DNA from 2 places in the Paenibacillus sp. J2R1T-4 genome. Region 2 is predicted to be linked to the other one. Evidence: a T-box and tRNA genes for the amino acid it is inferred to sense, from the RefSeq annotation. Region 2 holds a T-box; the other holds one or more tRNA genes.
The links. A T-box is a leader RNA that pairs with one kind of tRNA and senses whether it is charged. The one in region 2 lies ahead of ileS (isoleucine--tRNA ligase), so its partner is inferred to be a tRNA-Ile.
Positions count from the first base shown of each region.

Region 1 (7,752 bases), on a different contig from region 2:
ATATCTTTTGGGCCGCAGAATGAGAGCGGCAATATATTCTCCTATTCCTTAAGAGGAGATGATCTGGATAAGCTTAAGCAAGCTTCGCAGCTTATTCAGGAGAAGATGAAGCAGGTTCCGGAGCTCACTGAAGTGAAGGATAATTTGATCGGAGCAAAGAAAGAGTTGGAGATTACCGTTGATGCCAACAAAGCATCACAGGTCGGTCTGACCAATGTTCAAGTCATAGAAAGCATTCATAATTGGATCGCTAAGCAGGAACTTGGGGATGTGAAGCTGAATCAATTAAGCTATAAGGCAAGTGTTGAATTAGACGCCAAAGATAAGGGCTCTTTGGAGCAAGTTGCCAATCTCACGGTCCAAACCCCGCTTGGAACTACAGTACGTGTAGGCGATCTTGCTGCTGTGAAACAAATTGATGCGCCAAATACGATCAATCGTGAAATGCAAGAGCAAGTTGTAAGTATTACGGCGAAGATTGTAGGCGATGACAAGCAAGGAATCAGCATCCGGGCATCGGATTTATTGAAGACTGTCGAGCTTCCTGCCGGTGTAAGCCGTGAGGTTAGAGGGGTTTCGGATGAAGTAGACAAAAGCTTCAGGGAGATGTTCCTGGCAATGGGAGCATCCATATTCATCGTATACCTTGTCATGGTAATCGCATTCGGCAATGCAAGCGCTCCGTTCGCTATCTTATTCTCTCTGCCGCTCGCTGCTATAGGTGGATTGATAGGTCTGTTAGTCAGCGGTGAATCCGTGAACGTAACTTCATTGATCGGCTTCCTCATGCTGATCGGAATCGTGGTGACCAATGCGATCGTGCTTGTCGATCGAGTCCAACAGCTGCGAGCAGAAGGCCATAACGTGAGAGAGGCGCTGGTTGAAGCGGGTATGAACCGTCTGCGGCCAATCATTATGACGGCTGGGGCAACGATTATGACCCTGCTCCCGTTGGCATTAGGTTTCTCCAAAGGCGCCTTCATTTCCAAAGGATTAGCAGTAGTTGTAATCGGCGGATTAACCACTTCGACATTACTGACACTAGTCATTGTACCAATCATTTACGAACGCAATGAAAAGATCAAAGGCTTCTTTCGGAGGTTGTTCCTTAAAAAAGAAGCGCCAGCTGTGAAATCCGCTCTATAATCGTGTTAAGGTATAAAAATGGGTAAATTATTCCCGAGGTTTGGATATCCTAACGATAGAAGCTTAATCGTTAAGGAGGTCGTCCATATGAATTGGGTGTATTGGGTCAAATTATATGAAAGTAAGTTTCAAGCAGGCTGCTTGGCAAAGCGTATGGAAGAAGATTGGTGGGTTTACGGCTACGAATGCCCGAATACCGTAGAAGTGTTTCGTTCCAAGAAAGGGAGATTCGGGGTTCGTTATATTTTGTAATAGAAGGGAACTGGGATGAAGCCGACTTTTTCAATAGCCGAACCTATTACAGCGAATTATAGCGAACAGTATATATCGAATACGAACGGATTTCACTCTCATCTCCATCATGAGATCTACTATTTCCATGGCGGTTCCTGCAAATATTTAATCGGTGACCGTTTGTATGAGCTTGCGCCTGGGGATTTGATTCTAATGCATGGGATGACACTCCATTGCCCGCATGTAGCTCCAGAAGAGGTCTACAAGCGTACTACGGTGCATTTTGATGCCGACTATGCTCAAGGCTTAGCAGGACCTTCCTTTGGGATTCATTTGCTGCAGCCCTTCAAGGAGCTCCGAAATCATCGGCTTCGTCTGAGCGGACAGGAACGGGTAGAAGTGGAGAACATTCTGGAGCGGATGGTGAAGCTCGACGAGGACAAGGACAAGGACTCCTTGTCTTCTCGGCGTCTGCAGGCCGTCTTTCTCGAGCTGCTTCTTGTCATATACAGCTTATGTGAGAAGCCTATGGATGCTCTAGCTGAAGTCGTATCCGAGAAAACCTTGCATGTACAGAATATGATCACTTTTTTGGAGCAGAATTACATGGAGGATTTGCATCTGGAGCAACTGGAAGAAGCGATGCATTTAAGCAAATACTACTTGTCCAAAATTTTTAAAGAAGTAACTGGTGTTACTATATTTGACTTTCTGTATCAACGTCGAATTAACCAGGCCAAGATCTGGCTCCTCGTTGAGAAGAAGATGTCCATAACGGATATTGGGTATCAGGCAGGGTTCAAACACCCCTCCCATTTCAGCCGTATGTTCAAAAGTCTGGTAGGCAGTACACCAGAGAATTACCGTAAGAATTATTCGACACCTACTTATTCATAGCGCAGCAATGACAGTCAAATTCACCTGCTGATTTGTACAATGATATATAAGTGAATCTATTCCTTACTATGCTAGGATGATAGAGGAGGTGGGCTACACATGGATCAGGTCAGAATAGGGATTGTTGGGATAGGCAATATGGGTACGTCACATGCTAATTATTTGGCTCGCGGAGAAGTCGATGGGGCTGTACTTGCCGCTGTATGCGACGTTAGCAAGGAGCGGTTGGAATGGGCTGCCAAGCAGTGGGGAGAACGTGTGCGCACTTATGAGAGCGCTGAGGAAATGCTTGCATCAGGCACCATCGATGCCGTGTTGATTGCCAATCGTCATTTTGATCATCCAGGAACTGCGATTCTGGCTTTTGAGCAAGGTGTGCATGTATTATGTGAAAAGCCTGCCGGTGTGCACGCGATGCACGTACGGGAGATGAATATGGCTGCTGCGAAAAGCGGAACCGTGTTCTCGATGATGTACAATCAACGTACTAATCCATTATATGTAAAATTAAAGGATTTAATCACATCAGGCGAGCTCGGACAAATACGCCGTACGAATTGGATCATTACAACATGGTACCGCCCACAGAGCTATTATGATTCTGGCGGTTGGAGAGCGACTTGGGCGGGTGAAGGCGGAGGTGTATTATTGAACCAATGTCCGCATCAGTTGGATTTGTGGCAATGGGTGACGGGGCTAGAACCGAAGCGGTTGCGTGCGTTCTGTTCATTCGGCAAATACCGCGACATAGAAGTTGAAGATGATGTGACAGCTTATGTAGAATATGAGAATGGCGCTACAGGCGTGTTCATCACTACAACAGGGGAAACACCTGGAACGAATAGGTTCGAGATCGTTGGCGAGAATGGGAAGATCGTAGTAGAGGACGGCAAACTTACGTTCTGGAGACTGCGTACACCGGAGCCAGAGTTCAATCAAACGTTTAAAGGAAATTTCGGACAACCGGAGAGTTGGAAGATTGATGTGCCCGTGGGCGGTCAAGAAACAAGCCACAAGGGCATTACCCAAAACTTCGTAGATGCTATTCGCAAAGGAACTCCATTAATCGCTCCGGGAGAAGAAGGGATCAATGGATTGTTGTTATCCAATGCGATGCTTATGTCAAGCTGGACCGATAATTGGGTTAACCTTCCTATGGATGAGAAGTCCTTCTATGAGCAGTTGAATGAGCGGATTAAAACGTCGGTGTTTCGTTCATAAAAAAACGTATGGTTTGTGTTGACAGCAGATGTGTGGTTGGTGTATATTATTATTTGTCGCTGTCGAGAAGTGTTCTACAGTGTACATGTCGCGGGGTGGAGCAGCCCGGTAGCTCGTCGGGCTCATAACCCGAAGGCCGCAGGTTCAAATCCTGCCCCCGCAACCAACCCAAACATTAGAAGGGCCCTTAGCTCAGTTGGTTAGAGCGGTCGGCTCATAACCGATTGGTCGGGGGTTCGAGTCCCTCAGGGCCCACCATTAACACTTGAATACTTACTAATGAACAAGCCTGTCGAGATCTCTTAGAGATTACGGCAGGCTTTTTACTTGTTGTCCACTTGAATGCGGCTCAGCATCCATAGGTCACTAGCACCAATAGAGCGGGAGGCCTGTTTATAACAAGCCTCCCGCTCTATTGGTGCCCTGCAGCTATTCAATCCGCTTAGAATCTTGACTGCCTTCAGCAGCGGATTTAGTCGGTTTTAGTACAGGTTTATATTCTGAGCTCACATAAGTGTCTACCTTAGGTTCAACAATAACCTGTGGGTACATCTTGTTCGGATCAGGGAGGTTAGTGGTGTAATAGATCCATGCTTCACCGTTAGCCTGAAACTCAATACGATCTACACCAATTGTATATCCTGGGTTTGGTTTGGTTCCCCAGGATACCGTTACTTTGTTCACTGCTTCCGTAACCTTAGTCACTTCCATGGTCACTTCTTTATCAACAGGGGGATCAACGGGTGTAATGGGCTTATGCTCCTTCACGAACTGAATCGCTTTATGCAACATTTGCACCGACTCTCCTCGTGTAATTTCCCTTTTCGGATTGAACTTACCATCTTCCAGCTTGGCGATCTTGGCAATCAGCAAATTCTGAATGCTGCTCATTGCATCCTTCGAGATATCGCCCTCATCGGCAATTTGGATAAAGATCTTTATCATTGGGAAATCACCGTTACGGGTCATCCCTTCCCACAATAGCTGGGAGAACTGTTCACGTGTCATAATCGATTGCGGATTTACATCCTTTGGCACAGATAATCCATTTAATTGAGCTATGATAAAAGAAGGCGCATACCAGCTATCATCCGGCACATTTGTGAAATAGTCACTAGCCTTTGGCTCTTTGATAAAACGAATGTTATCAATGTTCAGTTTGAATCCCTTCACAATTAAATGAACACCCTGTGCATAAGTAACTTTACCTTTAGGAGCAAATAATTCGGCTGAGATTCCGCTAACTACTCCTGCATCACGCAAAGAGAGGATTTCCGCTTCAGCAGCATCACCTTTGATGTCTGAGAAGGCAAATACGTTGGATTGAAGAGCAACAATAAGTATTAGGGCAACAAGAATGGAAGCCCAACGCTTGGCCATGCTAAACACCTGCTTTCTATAGTTTGTATTGACGCGTCACCCTAATAACGGCCATAAGTTGGAAAAGGTTGCAAGGTGTTGGTCGAATGAGGTTCGGAAATCCTATAGTATGGGAGGTGAATACCGATGGCCAAAAAGTTCAAGAACAATAAAAGCAACAAATATAGTCATAATAATGAGTTTGCAGAAGAAGTTTTAGCAAAACACGATGAAATGCACGCAGCTATGAACAATCCTTATGGACATCCAGCGAACCGTAAAAGGCCAGGTACCAGATAACAACTACACGCCGAATGCAGAGAGATCTGCATTCGGCATTTCATTATGTAATTTGGTGTGCTGCAATTTGTTCTGTCTTATACTTGCTGTGCCGATTCTTGATTTGGACTGTAAGCAATTAGAGTGATGTCCTCTCCAATTTTTTCTTTGCATTTGCTTTCCAACTTTTCAATCTCTTGTATCAGATCCGGATGAACACTAAGGTTGGCGAAGCGGTACTTTTCATTTTCCATTCCCGCAACCCCCTTTCATATTGAATAGATGGCTTATGTTATGCATTTTTTGTATTTTTTACTCCTGTGTTTTCTTATTCCACTTGATGGAGTATTGTTAGGTTGACGTCTCCGATTAGTGCGTGTTACAATAATCCCAAGTGATTTACTATGAATTAATTCGTGTCCACCAGGCTGCTGGAGACTCTTTCCTTGTAATGCGAGGGGCAGGGTCTCTTTTTTGTAAATTACATACAGATGTGGAGAGTGAGCTTATGCCAAAAGTTGTTATTATATCAGGAAGTCCTACCCCTACGTCACGTCTTCATGGAGTAATTGATCATGTGAGAGCTCAGTTGGATGGAGCGGGTATTCAAACCGATTGGATCAAAGTAAGAGATATTCCAGCCGAGGACTTATTGTACGCCAAGTTTGATAGTGCAGCGATAGTCAACGCCAATGAGCTCGTAGCACAAGCCGATGCTGTCTTCGTAGCAACTCCTGTATACAAAGCTTCCTATACGGGAGTGCTTAAAGCTTTCCTCGATCTGCTCCCGCAGAAAGGACTTGCTAACAAAATTGTATTACCGCTCGCAGTTGGCGGAACGATCTCTCATTTGTTAGCGATTGATTATGCGCTTAAGCCGGTCTTGTCCGCTTTAGGAGCACAAAACATCCTGCAAGGGGTATTCGTTTTGGATAAACAAGTCAGTTGGGGAGAGAACGGTCAAGCCCTTTTGGATGATGAGATTACAGTGAGATTGCATCAGGCAGCAGAGGAGTTTATTCTGGAGATTGAAGAACAGCATGTACGCAAGCAGAGGACTGCAACTATATAAGGAAGACCAAAACCGCTCATGGGTGCAGTTCATATACCGGGAGTGGTTTTTTATTGATCAATCAGTTTATAATGGAACTGGATTGTAATGAAAGTATAGGAGTGTAATATTAAGTGGATGAGCGCATTAGGGACTACAGAACAAGAATTGATTCTGCATTGGAACAAGCAGATCCCATAGCAGCAGCCTTGCTGTCAGATCTTTATCAGGATTTGCAGAGGTTAGCTGAAGAGAATAATAGACTTCGCCAATTACTTGTGAAATCGGCTCAAAAGAGCAACTCGATGTCGAGTAAATTAAAGGATGCGCTGTATGAATAAGGACCTGTTAGAAGGATTGCGGAATTTGTAGGAAAATGTTTTTGAAGCGCTTTCATAATGCGACATTATTTTTGAAATCCTGGTGATATAATTAGATTACGCTTAGGTAAACTAAGCAAAATTGGAGGGGATTTCGATGAGCGACGAAGAAAACGTAGTTGGTTCAGAAGTGGAAGAGGCCGTTGTGGAAGAAGCAGAAGCTGAGATCGCTGCTACTGAAGAAGCTGCTGACGAAGCAGTAGAAGAAGCCGATGCTGAAGAAACAGCTGATGAAGCGGAGGCACAGGCAGAAGTAGCCGCTGCAGAAGAAGCGGAAGAAGCCGAAGAAGCAGCAGAAAATGAAGAAGCGCAAGAAGAAGAAACCGATTAAAGAATGATTTGCAATAATTCCCCTTCAACGTGGATCTAACTTACTTAACATCATCCGGTAACCTGTTCATTTCCATTGAATAGGTTACTTTTATTTTGCGAGGGATACAATCCATGGCGTGATTCAATAGAATCTAGTAACATTAGGATAACAAATATACATACAGAGGGATGAAGATGGCACTAATTAATAGTTTGGTTGAGGGAGAAGAAATAACTGGATTTTATTTATTGAAGCAAGCGGATGTCAAGCAGACGAATTCGAATCCTGCCAAGGATTACTTCGATATGGTGTTGGCCGACCCGAGCGGTGAAATCCCGGCTAAGCTATGGGACGTGTCCTCTACTGATAAAGAAACTTTTTTTCCGATGATGTTGGTAAAGGTTCAAGGGGTTATGCATTTGTACAGAGATAGGCCTCAGATCAAAATATTTAGAATCCGCAAAGCGGTAGACACTGATGGGTATTCTTTAACAGACTTCATACGTTCAGCGCCGATTGAATCACAAGATTTGATCAATACAATCTTTAATACTTTGTCATCGATACAGGATACTGAGATTCGAAGCGTTGTGGCATTCTGCGTATCTAAAGTGAAGGATAAATTAACTCACTATCCAGCTGCCAAAGGGGTTCACCATGCCTATTATGCTGGTCTCGCTTATCATATTGTGCGGATGTTGGAGCTGGGGGAGTTTGTTGCGAAGCAGCGTCCTTTCTTGAACCTGGATCTAATCAGGGCGGGGATTATCCTGCATGACATTGCAAAACCAGATGAGATGATTGCAGAGTTAGGCATAGTAACGGACTATAGTCTAACCGGCAAGCTCCTGGGGCATTTATCCATCGCGATG
Region 1 is NZ_JCAUBA010000006.1:27,136-34,887, reverse strand. It holds gene AC58QD_RS12285 (efflux RND transporter permease subunit) at 1-1,146, shown strand, start outside; gene AC58QD_RS12280 (hypothetical protein) at 1,234-1,398, shown strand; gene AC58QD_RS12275 (helix-turn-helix transcriptional regulator) at 1,414-2,277, shown strand; gene AC58QD_RS12270 (Gfo/Idh/MocA family protein) at 2,377-3,498, shown strand; tRNA gene AC58QD_RS12265 (tRNA-Met) at 3,588-3,664, shown strand; tRNA gene AC58QD_RS12260 (tRNA-Ile) at 3,680-3,756, shown strand; gene AC58QD_RS12255 (S-layer homology domain-containing protein) at 3,928-4,878, opposite strand; gene AC58QD_RS12250 (hypothetical protein) at 5,005-5,157, shown strand; gene AC58QD_RS12245 (hypothetical protein) at 5,235-5,390, opposite strand; gene ssuE (NADPH-dependent FMN reductase) at 5,645-6,208, shown strand; gene AC58QD_RS12235 (hypothetical protein) at 6,322-6,528, shown strand; gene AC58QD_RS12230 (hypothetical protein) at 6,665-6,898, shown strand; gene AC58QD_RS12225 (3'-5' exoribonuclease YhaM family protein) at 7,075-7,752, shown strand, end outside.
Region 1: it encodes a tRNA-Ile, which carries the amino acid that the T-box ahead of ileS (isoleucine--tRNA ligase) is inferred to sense. The anticodon was not compared.

Region 2 (7,752 bases):
AAATTTGTAACACAAATGTAATGTAATTTTCACACTCCCTTAATGTTAATTGGTTATTCTATGGATGACCCCCTTTTTAAAATATAAATTTTAAGACCCGCAGCTCATGCTGCGGGTCTCTTTCTGTCTAAATTACCTCTGCAATCAAGGCATGGATCTGTTGAATGAAAATAGACTCTACCTTCTCGTCGAACGGCGTTGTATTCATCTCATAGCCGCCCAGTCCATCCCGAAACGCCTCAATGGTCGGGATGTAGCCCGTGTAACCATTCGCCACACCTGAGAACATGACAAAGCGACTGGAGAGGAATGGTTTAATTTTCTCTATATACCCGTTAAAGACTTCTCCTGATACAGATATCAGAACCAGCTCTCCGAGACTCACCACGGATATGGTGACGTCTAACTCAGGAACATGAAAATCATCACGAGTAGGGAGGCTGACACGGCGTTTACCGCATTGTATCGGTCTGCTGACAATAGTGTGACGAGCAGCAATTGCAAGCTTGATATCTTCGTATAGCTGTTGCGACGTTGAGATCATATGGTTATAAGTATCTTCCGTTGAGCCATATCCGGGGAAGATCGGGCATATGTCGCCGCTGAAGCCTTGCGTGAACAAGGAAACAAAGCGGTTCCCTACTTCAACCTCCAGCTTTCCCATAGCTAGCCCGACAAACTCGGATGACACACGATTCACAGGATTCCGCAGCAATGTAGGATGAGCAGCATAATTCACGAGCGCAGCATAGGGTTCTCCTGACACAGTCTCCATATAGGCAACCGTTAAGGTTTGATCAATGGGGATGTCATAATTAGGTGTAAGGGTTGGACGACGGTTGGAGGAGATCTTGCACTCTGTCACCCCTACGCTTACTCGAACAGGCACAAGCTCTGAGCCTAGCTGCGATATTGCAGCCTTAATTCTTGAAGTATACTTCTCTGGAAAGTGAGCAGGCGCACTGTGGGTATGTGTTGCATGAACCGATAAGCAGGCTTCCTCAATGCCTGCTGCTTCGGCCCATTGTCTGGAAGTACCTTCAGGAAAGGTGTTGATAAATTCTCGCATCGGCCCCCCCGGTACTCCAGATGGATTGGCTACCTTGCTGATCTTTTCGTTGGTCAAGCAGCAATCAATACTGACGATTACGCTTCGAGCATGACCGTCGTCGAGCATAAGAATCCTGGCATACAAGTCATCTACTATATCTTCAGGCGGCGTGGCAATGTGTTTGTCCGGGTCATACCCTTGTAGAGGAGCCCTTTCCTCTGGTGTGATCAATACTTTGGCAGCCGCAGCGTACAGGTTGTCGCGCATCACACTCACACTCCCTTCTTGTTATCATTCTGGCGTAATCTTAATGAAGCCTTCCTTATCGCCTGAATAGCATCCTCACAATCTTCATCCGTAAGGGATTGATGGAGAGAGATGCTCACGGCACGACTTAAAAAGCCAAGTGTGCGCGGGCACATATCAGGGCTGTAGGTGACGTTGCCTTTGTAGCTTTGACAAGTCCAGGGATTATCGTGTTCTGACGCTCCCCGTTTGTTCATAATGTACTCCCAGTTGGAGTAGATATGGCGATCTGCAATCCCTTTGTTGTGCATTGTTCCGTTCGGAATGCCTTCCTCTCTCAGATAAGTAGAGAATTCCAATGCCGCTTCCTCATCAGCCGCAAATAGAATCAAGCTGTAAGAAACGTCGCCGGCCTCGTCGGGGATTCTCTGCAATTGCAGTTCCGGGATATCGCTTATTCCTTGTACGATCTTCTGTTTGATCCTCTGAAGCTGGGCGACCAGCTTATCAATTCTCTGTGATTGGGCCAAACCAAGCGCAGCATTAATCTCACTCATCCGATAATTCTCACCTGGAAATGGAGCGACATCGCCCAGTTTATTAGCTCCCCAGTAAGTTAAAGCAGAATCATGGTAAATACAAGCGCGCGCATAAATACGCTGTTGATCCGTAACAACCAGTCCACCTTCACCTGATGTGATTAGCTTGTATTGTTGAAAGCTGTAGCAGCCCACATCGCCGATTGTCCCCAGAGGCTTGCCCTTATAAGAGCCTCCATTGGCTTGTGCAACATCTTCAACGACGAGAAGTTTATGCTTGCGCGCTATGGATACAATCTCATCCATCTGACAGGGAATACCCTTCATATGAACAGGAATGACCGCCTTGGTGTACGGAGTGACGGCCGCTTCAAATGCCTGAGGATCCATAGTCAAAGTATCATCCACCTCAACAATGACAGGGACGGCGCGAGCAATCAGGACCGCTGCTGCTGTTGCTATGTAAGTATAAGAAGGGACAATTACTTCGTCGCCTGGACCTATCCCCGCTCCAATCAATGCAGATACCAAGGCAGACGTTCCCGAATTGACGGCAAGCGCATGCTCGACCCCCAACCTTTCACAGTATAATTGCTCTAGCCGTGAAGCCTCAGATTGTTCAATCTCTCCTGAATAAAACCGGAAGACGCGTTTTTTGTCCAGAACGTTCAGCACGTATTCACGTTCTAGCTCTCCAAACTCTTCAGAGCTAATAAAATTTGGTACCCATGGCTTTGATCGTATCGGAGTGTGTGATATTTGTTCTGATTTCATGGCTTCCCTCCAGCAATATAATTTAATAAATAAATTATATAAGAATATATAGAGGGTGTATACTGGTTACTATATATTTTATAGGTCATTTTAAGGCGGCTTATTTCCTGGGAAATCCCGTAAATAATAAACAGTCCGATACGGATTGGTCTATATGGTTGAGTTCAGTTAGACGCTTGGGAGGACAGTTAGAGGGATCGGATGCTGAGCAGCGTTTCACGAGCTGTAGAGCGGATTTTCCGCTTTAAAGCAACGCCAAGCAGCGCTTCACACGTGCTGTAGCGCGGATTTTCCGCTTTAGAGCAATGCGAGGCAGCGTTTCGCGAGCTGTAGCGCGGATTTCCGCTTTAGAGCAATGCGAAGCAGCGCTTCACGTGCTGTAGCGCGGATTTTTCCTTTAGAGCAATGCGAAGCAGCGCTTCGCGAGCTGTAGCGCGGATTTTCCGCTTTAGAGCAATGCCAAGCAGCGTTTCGCGAGCTGTAGCGCGGATTTTCCGCTTTAGAGCAACGCCAAGCAGCGCTTCACACGTGCTGTAGCGCGGATTTTCCGCTTTAGAGCAATGCGAAGCAGCGTTTCGCGAGCTGTAGCGCGGATTTTCCGCTTTAGAGCAATGCGAAGCAGCGCTTCACGTGCTGTAGCGCGGATTTTTCCTTTATTTCGAATCAACAATTGTCAGATTAGTGAGAAAACGGTCTGATTACCGGAAGGTCTTTACGTGGTTGAGTTTAGTTAGCGCGTGGGTGGGCAGGAAGATGGGTTATAATTAATGAAGTGTTTGGGTTACTTGAACTAATGCTTCCAGAAAGCATAGTTGGAGTTCAACTCGTCTTGTATAAAAAGAACCCCTTTCGGGGTTCTTCTCAACGGTGTTTGGATTAGGTACAACTGTCTCGAACGTTTTCGAATCTTGGGTCTTACCTTCATTGACACTTTGCAGTTAGGAACTACAATAACGTCTCTGCGGCACATCCCCTCGCTTCTATTATAATTCTATAACAACTTCCCTGGTATTTCTCGTTAAATAGCTCAACGGAACCACACCTCGCTTACACCGTGCTATTAATATGTCATTGAAGGTCTCATAATATTCATCATCTATATACACATTCCAATCAAACTATGCTTCGCAACTAATAAGGCACCCATGATACCCTGCTTGGTACCGTAAGTCGGACAATAAACCATATTTTACCGATTGTGTTAAGCACAACTTGACACACATGGCTACCGCATGTTATAAAGCTAATCATACAGTCATGACTGATTAAATTCAATGAAGAGAACAAGTAAGCTGCCTATTCTGTTCCCCAGAGAGCCGGTAACTGCTGCAAGCCGGTGTTCAGATCACAGCCGAACATCATCTCCGAGAAATGAAGCTGAAAGTCCGGAAGCAACGAGCTTGTCCGCAGACGAATAAGCTGAATCGGATTTCCTCCGTTACAGGGGACGCGTATGGTGGTACGTGTATCGAGTGCTGCGATCATTCCTTTTGTATGGATACGGGGAGGATTGTGGAATTAGGGTGGTAACGCGAGTCATAACTCGTCCCTTATGGGGCGGGTTTTTTGTTTTTTTCTAATAAGGAGTGGGATAAAGAATGGAAAAAGTAGACGTAAGAGAAAAATCGAGAACACGCGAGCTTCGGGTATTAGACTATTGGCAAGAAAATGATACATTCCGCGAATCCATTCGCCGCAGTGAAGGAAAACCGGCGTTTGTATTCTACGAAGGACCTCCTACTGCTAACGGTGTGCCTCATATTGGCCATGCGTTAGGCCGAGTTATTAAAGATTTCATGGGCCGCTACAAAACGATGGCAGGATACAAGGTCATTCGCAAAGCAGGCTGGGATACACACGGTTTGCCCGTTGAGCTTGGGGTTGAGAAGCAGCTTGGTATTTCTGGAAAAGGCGATATTGAGAATTACGGTGTGGAGAAGTTTGTAAAGAAGTGTAAAGAAAGCGTATTTGAATACGAAAAGCAGTGGCGTGAATTGACGGAAGCCATCGGCTACTGGACCGATCTCGACAACCCTTATGTTACTTTGACAAATGATTATATCGAAAGCGTGTGGCATATCCTTGCCACCATTCATCGGAAAGGCTTGTTATATCGCGGACACCGGGTAAGTCCTTACTGCCCTTGCTGTCAAACGACTTTGAGCTCACACGAAGTGGCTCAGGGCTATGAAGATGTGAAGGATTTAAGTGCGACCGTTGCATTCCCATTGACTGGCGGACCATCACAGGAATCGATTCTGGCATGGACCACCACTCCTTGGACCCTTCCTGCTAACGTAGCTCTTGCTGTGAACCCCAACCTTGAGTACTCCCGGGTGAAGCAAGCGAATCAGGTATACATTGTCGCCTCTAATCTTGTTGAATCCGTGATGAAGGGTGAATATGAAGTTTTGTCTACTCTGATCGGAGCAGAGTTAGTCGGAAGAACCTATGAACCGCCTTTCCATTACGCCACCGTTGAACGCGGTTATCTAGTTATCGGCGGGGATTTCGTCAGCGATACGAGCGGTACCGGAATTGTACACATTGCTCCTGCCCATGGGGAAGATGATTACAAGGCAGCGAGACAAAATAACATCAGCATGCTGCAAGTTGTAGACAGCTCAGGCCGTTACACAGATGTCGTTACGGATCTTGCTGGCCGATTCGTCAAAGATTGTGACGTTGATATTGTCAAGCTGCTTGCCGAGAGCAAGAAGCTGTACTCCAAGGAAAAATATGAACACAGTTATCCTTTCTGCTGGCGCTGTAAGTCTCCTTTGCTCTACTATGCTACGGAGAGCTGGTTTATTGAGACCACTGCTGTAAAAGATCAACTGATCGCCAACAACAATACCGTCAACTGGTATCCATCCCATCTTCGAGAAGGACGCTTCGGGAAGTTCCTTGAGGATTTGATCGATTGGAACATAAGCCGCAACCGTTACTGGGGAACGCCTCTCAACGTATGGGTCTGTGATGATTGCGATCATCAATATGCGCCTGATAGCTATCAGGACTTGAAGAACCGGGCCATCGGCGATATCGGAGACAGCCTGGAGCTGCACAAACCTTACATCGATGATGTGAAGCTTAGCTGTCCGCATTGTTCAGGCGTGATGACTCGCACATCCGAGGTAATTGATGTTTGGTTCGATAGCGGGTCGATGCCTTTTGCCCAGTATCACCATCCTTTTGACAACGAAGCCTTGTTCCAAGAGCAATACCCGGCTGACATGATTGTCGAAGGAATCGATCAGACCAGAGGCTGGTTTTTCAGCTTGCTGGCGGTCTCTACCTTATATAACGGGAAAGCCCCATACAAATCAGTAATGGCTACAGGCCATGTACTCGACGAGAATGGACAAAAGATGTCCAAGAGTAAGGGAAATGTTATAGATCCGTGGGAAATCATTAACGAGCTTGGAACTGATGCGTTCCGCTGGGCTCTGCTGACCGATAGCGCCCCTTGGAACAGCAAACGCTTCTCCAAGCAAATCGTATCGGAAGCCAAATCCAAATTAATCGATACCCTTCACAACACTCATGGCTTCTATGTGCTGTATGCCGGGATTGACGGGTTTAATCCAGAGGAGCACGAACCGCTTCCTAAGACGAATGAGTTGGATTGTTGGATTATGTCTCGACTGAACAGCATGCTGGCGGAAGTGAATAAAGGGCTGGAAGCTAACGATTTCCTGAACCCGTCCAAACATATTGAAGCGTTCGTCGATGAGCTCAGTAACTGGTATGTGCGCCGTTCACGGGATAGATTCTGGGAGAATGGATTGTCTGCTGATAAAGTGGCAGCCTACCAAACATTGCGTGAGGTGATGCTGACCGTTAGCCGGGTGCTTGCTCCATTCACTCCATTCATCGCGGAAGATATATACCGGAATTTGGGTGGAGAAGAGCAAAGCGTGCATTTTGCAAGCTATCCATTGGCAGATGAATCCGCAATCGACACTGTATTGGAGACAGAGATGGAGATTGTGCGCCAAATCGTCGAGCTCGCCCGTAATATCCGCAACGAGGTTAGTATCAAGACACGTCAACCGCTATCGGAGCTAATGGTCTCCTTGGACCAACAAGTAGATCTGAAGCGATATGAAGACATTATCAAGGATGAGATCAATGTCAAAGAAATTCGTATCGTTAGTGACGATAATCAATTCGTTGAATTCTCGTTCAAGCTTAACCTGAAGATCGGCGGCCGCAAGTACGGCAAACAGGTAGGTATGATCCAGAGCGGATTACAGAAGCTTACAGCTGAACAAGCTCAGAACGTAATAGATTCTGGTTGGGTCGAGATCAAGGAAGAGGATTCCGCGGAAACATTGCGCATCCCGCTTGAGGAATTGCTAGTGGAGAAACACTCCAAGCAAGGCTTCGCTTCTGCATCCGGCTACCAAATGACCGTAGCTATTAACACAGACATTACCCCTCAGTTAGCTCAAGAGGGATTAGTCCGAGAACTGATTCGCTCCATCCAGGATATGCGTAAGAAGCTGGATCTGGCGATAGAGAAACGTATTCATCTGACGCTCGATGCCGATCAGGAATTGAAAGAAGCGATTAGCAGCTGCGAAGACGTTCTGCGTGATAACGTATTGCTTCTAGAGCTTTCATTCGACAAGCTTGAGGGAATGGAATATGTGATGGTAGATCAGAAATCTGTAGGCATTCTGATTCGCTGATCAGTTAGGAACGAGGAACCGTCAGGCTGTAGATGCCTGACGGTTTATTTGTTATTCATAGCCGAGGGTGTCCCATTCGGTTAACCTATAAATTCTTGAACCCATTCTCCGTTATAATACGCTATTCCAATTTGGGTAAAACTATTATTCAGAATATTGGCTTTATGCCCTGGACTGTTCATCCAATCGTTCATAACTTGCGTCGGGCTGGTTTGGCCTTTTGCGATATTTTCTCCTGCTGAGGTGGATACGATCCCGAATTTCTTCATCATATCGAATGGAGATCCGTATGTCGGAGAATTATGATCAAAATAATTGTTGTTGTACATATCCTGTGCTTTGACCATTGCCACCTTCGATAATTCGCTATTCATGCTAAGGGATTGCAATCCCGCTTTGGATCTTTCTTGATTAACCAAATCCAATACTTGCTGTTCGAATTGGG
Region 2 is NZ_JCAUBA010000010.1:54,423-62,174, reverse strand. It holds gene AC58QD_RS17580 (hypothetical protein) at 128-1,318, opposite strand; gene AC58QD_RS17575 (DegT/DnrJ/EryC1/StrS family aminotransferase) at 1,324-2,610, opposite strand; T-box leader at 3,876-4,164, shown strand; gene ileS (isoleucine--tRNA ligase) at 4,209-7,307, shown strand; gene AC58QD_RS17565 (CAP domain-containing protein) at 7,388-7,752, opposite strand, start outside.